Regions from separate parts of the Serratia entomophila genome, predicted to be linked through region 1. Evidence: predicted binding sites of a transcription regulator. Region 1 holds the regulator's gene; the other holds the start of a gene.
The links. The regulator PurR, encoded in region 1, represses purine synthesis genes. The targets are predictions, from matches to a motif close to CANGCAAACGTTTGCNTG.
Positions count from the first base shown of each region.

Region 1 (2,405 bases):
GTTCAACGCGGCGGTGAAGCTGAAGGCAATGATCACGGCCAGCGCACACAGGGTGGTGAACAGCGACATCTTCAGATCGGTATCCATTACTACTCCTTCTCAGATAGGCTTTCCCAAGGATAAAAGGCGCACAATTAGTACGTCAAATCATTTTCCCACAGTTCGCCAATAAAATCTTGTTATCATTTCCCTGTTTATAATACCGATTACCTCTTCCCCTTTTGCTCAATATGCGACAAAATTCGCAGTTCACAACTGCGTACCGGCAACAATGCCCCTCCTGACCAAGCGCTGACGACTTCAATACACTAAAAACTCAGTTTTCGCTTCTCTGGAGGAGGATCTACGCAGGCAAACGATTAACATCACACTTACATGCTGCAACATGTAAGTTCAGGAGTCATTTCTTACATGGCAACGATTAAAGATGTGGCCAAACGCGCTGGCGTTTCCACCACCACCGTTTCGCACGTCATCAATAAGACTCGTTTCGTCGCCGAAGAGACCAAAGCGGCCGTGTGGGCCGCAATCAAAGAACTGCATTACTCACCGAGCGCCGTAGCGCGCAGCCTGAAGGTCAATCACACCAAGTCGATCGGCCTGCTGGCCACCTCGAGCGAGGCGCCCTACTTTGCCGAAGTGATTGAGGCGGTGGAAAACAGCTGCTACAGCAAGGGCTATACGCTGATCCTGTGCAACTCGCACAACAACCTGGACAAGCAGCGCGCCTACCTGGCGATGCTGGCGCAAAAACGCGTCGACGGGCTGCTGGTGATGTGCTCGGAATACCCGGACCAACTGCTGGGCATGCTGGAAGACTACCGCAATATCCCAATGGTGGTGATGGACTGGGGCGCGGCGCGCGGTGACTTTACCGACACCATCATCGATAACGCCTTCGAAGGCGGCTACCTGGCCGGCCGTTATCTGATCGAACGCGGCCATCGCGATATCGGCGCCATTCCCGGCCAGCTGGCGCGCAACACCGGCGGCGGCCGCCATCAGGGCTTCCTGAAGGCGATGCAGGAAGCCAATATCGAGGTGCGCGACGAATGGATAGTCCAGGGCGACTTCGAACCGGAATCCGGTTACAAGGCGATGCATCAGATCCTGTCGCAAAAACAGCGCCCGACCGCGGTGTTCTGCGGCGGCGACATCATGGCGATGGGCGCCATCTGCGCCGCCGACGAATTGGGCCTGCGGGTGCCGCAGGATATTTCGGTGATCGGCTACGACAACGTGCGCAACGCCCGCTACTTCACCCCGGCGCTGACCACTATCCACCAGCCCAAGGAGCGTTTGGGCGAAATGGCCTTCACCATGCTGCTGGATCGCATCATCAGCAAGCGCGAAGAGTCGCAGGTGATAGAGGTGCATCCGAAGCTGATCGAGCGCCGTTCGGTCGCCGACGGTCCGTTCATCGACTACCGCCGCTAATCGCCGCTGCCGGGAGCCCGCGCGGCTTCCGGCAGCGTTTCACCCAGCCACTCTTGGTTCAGGGTTTCACTGTCCCCCAGATATTCCAGCAGCCAGGCCATCGCCGGTGAGGGTTTATCCTGCTGCCAGGTCAGGCAGCAGGGGCTGGCGGGAAACGGCTGCTGCAGCTGCAGCGCCACCAGTTCGCCCCGCTGCACCAACGGCAAAACCCGGTGGGCCGGCATCATGCCGACGCACAGCCCGGCGCACAGGCAATCCAGCGCCGAAACCCAATCCGGCACCACCAGCCGCCGCTGGTTATCCAGCGTCCAGGTTACGCGCTTCGGCAGGTTGCGCGAGGTATCTTCCAGGCACAGCGAGGGATAGGGCCGCAGCTGGTCGTCATGCAGCGGGCCGGCCAACTGCGCCAGCGGGTGCCCTGGGCTGGCCACGCACAGCCAGTTCATATACCCCATATCGCGGAAGGCAAAACCGCCGCCGACCGGCACCGCGCGCGTCGCACCGATCGCCATCTCCGCCCGCCCATCGACCAGCGCATCCCACACGCCGTTGAATACCTCCGGCTGAACCTGCAGTTCCACGTCGGGAAAGTGCCGATAAAAGTCCAGCACCAGCTGGCGGCAGCGCTGCGGTTTGACGATGATGTCCACCGCGATGTTCAGCTGGCCGCGCCAGCCGTTGGCCACCTGCTGGCACTGCCGGCGGGTGTCGAGCATTTTTTTGATGACAACCCGCGCATCCTTGATAAACAGCGCGCCGGCCGGCGTCAGCTCCACGTCGCGATGGCGCCGCTCGAACAGCGGCACCGCCAGCCACTGCTCCAGCTGGCGCACCGTATAGCTGACCGCCGACGGCACCCGGTGCAGCTCCTGCGCCGCCGCGCTGAAACTGCCGGTGCGCGCCACTGCGTCCACCACTTCCAGAGAGTATTCAGACCACATTGTCTTGCCTTCAATTTTTTTAACAGC
Region 1 covers NZ_CP082787.1:2,275,317-2,277,721, reverse strand. The annotation lists gene cydH (cytochrome bd-I oxidase subunit CydH) at 1-87, opposite strand, end outside; gene purR (HTH-type transcriptional repressor PurR) at 412-1,437, shown strand; gene punR (DNA-binding transcriptional activator PunR) at 1,434-2,378, opposite strand.

Region 2 (2,405 bases), 1.6 Mb from region 1:
GGCGTCGGCCATTTCCGGGTCGGTCATGATGGTGGCCGGGTTGGAGTTGACCAGAATGACGCGGTAACCCTCTTCACGCAGCGCCTTACAGGCCTGGGCCCCCGAGTAGTCGAACTCACACGCCTGGCCGATGACGATCGGGCCAGCGCCGAGGATCAGGATGCTTTTTATATCGGTACGTTTTGGCATTTTTTTGCTCCTGATTATTTGGCGTTAGAACGGTAAGTCTCAATCAGTTCGATAAAGTGATCGAACAGCGGCGCGGCGTCGTGCGGGCCCGGGCTGGCTTCCGGGTGGCCCTGGAAGCTGAACGCCGCTTTGTCGGTGCGGTGGATGCCCTGCACCGTATGGTCGAACAGCGATTTGTGCGTCACCCGCAGGTTAGCCGGCAGGTTGTTTTCGTCTACCGCAAAGCCGTGGTTCTGCGCGGTGATCATCACGGTATCGTTGTCCAGGTCTTTGACCGGGTGGTTGCCGCCGTGGTGGCCAAGCTTCATCTTCACGGTCTTCGCCCCGCTGGCCAGCGCCAGCAGCTGGTGGCCCAGGCAGATGCCGAACACCGGAATGTCGGTGTTCAGGAACGCCTTGATGGCGGCGATGGCGTAGTCGCACGGCTCCGGGTCACCCGGGCCGTTGGACAGGAAGATGCCGTCCGGATCCATCTTCAGCACCTCGTCGGCCGGGGTTTGCGCCGGCACCACGGTCAGGCGGCAGCCGCGATCCACCAGCATGCGCAGGATGTTGCGCTTGGCGCCGTAGTCGTAGGCCACCACGTGGAACGGCAGCTCTGCGGCGGTTTTGGCTTCCGGCAGCTCGCCTTCCAAAGTCCAGCTGCCCTGCTGCCAGCTGTAAGCTTCTCGGGTGGTCACTTCCTTCGCCAAATCCATGCCTTTCAGGCCCGGGAAACCCTGCGCCTTGGCCAGCGCCAGCGCGGCGTCCGGCGAATCTGCGGCGATGATGCAGCCGTTCTGGGCGCCTTTCTCACGCAGCAGGCGGGTCAGCTTACGGGTATCGATATCGGCGATCGCCACGATGTTGTGGCGTTTGAGGTATTCGGACAGGCCTTCTTCGTTGCGGTAGTTGCTGGCAATCAGGGGGAGGTCGCGAATGACAAGGCCTTGGGCGTGAACAGCGGAGGATTCTTCGTCGGAAGCATTGGTGCCGACATTGCCGATATGAGGATAAGTAAGAGTAACGATCTGGCGGGAGTAGGAAGGATCAGTGAGGATTTCTTGATAGCCGGTCATCGACGTATTGAAGACCACTTCCCCCACTGCCGTACCCTCTGCCCCGATGGCCCGACCGTGGAATTGGGTTCCGTCTTCCAGAACCAATAGCGCTGACTTAATCAAAACACCCTCCAAGGAATAATCAATCACAATATTTGCATATTAATTCAGATATCGCGATCTAAATCAATGCAAAAACCGTCCGCGAGGCCAATTTTTGGCAAATTGGGCGCATTTTAATGATGAGTGCCCGCCTTGTCTACCCAAAGCGCCTTTTTTTCTCTTATTTTTGCTGTTTTCGCTGTTTAATGGGGCCAGCAGCCATAAAAACACAGCTAAACTCGGGTGGGTAAACGGTTGCGAGGTACAATGACAGAAATTCGCAGTTTCACGGGCTAAAATAAGGTTAAAAAATAACTCCCCTGCGAAAAAACACGATTAAATCCAACATAAACAGATAAAAATACGACTCTCTCACAAAAAACTATTCATACACCTTATTTTTAATGTTAAAAAAAAGGACAATAAAATTATTGCCCTATTATCATAGCATTATGATCAACACAACCACATCACAATGGTATTCAGGTTAGTTATAACTGGTCTAGATTGAGCACGTCTCGCATATCAAATAGCCCCTTATCACGGCCATGCAGCCAAATAGCCGCCTTAACCGCGCCGCTGGCAAAAGTCATGCGGCTGGAGGCTTTGTGGGTAATTTCCACCCGCTCGCCGATGTCGGCGAACATCGCCGTATGTTCACCGACGATGTCCCCGGCACGCAGGGTGGCGAAGCCGATACTTTTCGGATCGCGCTCGCCGGTATGGCCTTCACGCGCATACACCGCGCAGTCTTTCAGGTCACGGCCCAGCGCCCCGGCAATCGCCTCGCCCATCGCCAGCGCAGTCCCCGAAGGGGCATCCACTTTATGGCGGTGATGCGCCTCAAGGATTTCGATATCGGTATAGTCACCCATCACCTGAGCGGCTTTTTCCAGCAGCTTCAGCACCAGATTGACGCCGACGCTGAAGTTGGCGGCAAACACGATGCCAATATGCTGCGCCGCATCGCGGATCGCCTGCTTGCCGGCATCGTCGAAGCCGGTGGTGCCGATGACCATCGCTTTGCGATGCGCCACGCAGAACTCCAGGTACCCCCGAGTGCTTTCCGGGCGG
Region 2 covers NZ_CP082787.1:655,187-657,591, reverse strand. The annotation lists gene carB (carbamoyl-phosphate synthase large subunit) at 1-189, opposite strand, end outside; gene carA (glutamine-hydrolyzing carbamoyl-phosphate synthase small subunit) at 204-1,352, opposite strand; gene dapB (4-hydroxy-tetrahydrodipicolinate reductase) at 1,823-2,405, opposite strand, start outside.
Region 2: a site for PurR is predicted at 1,576-1,593, ahead of carA (glutamine-hydrolyzing carbamoyl-phosphate synthase small subunit). Genes of this name have one in related genera too.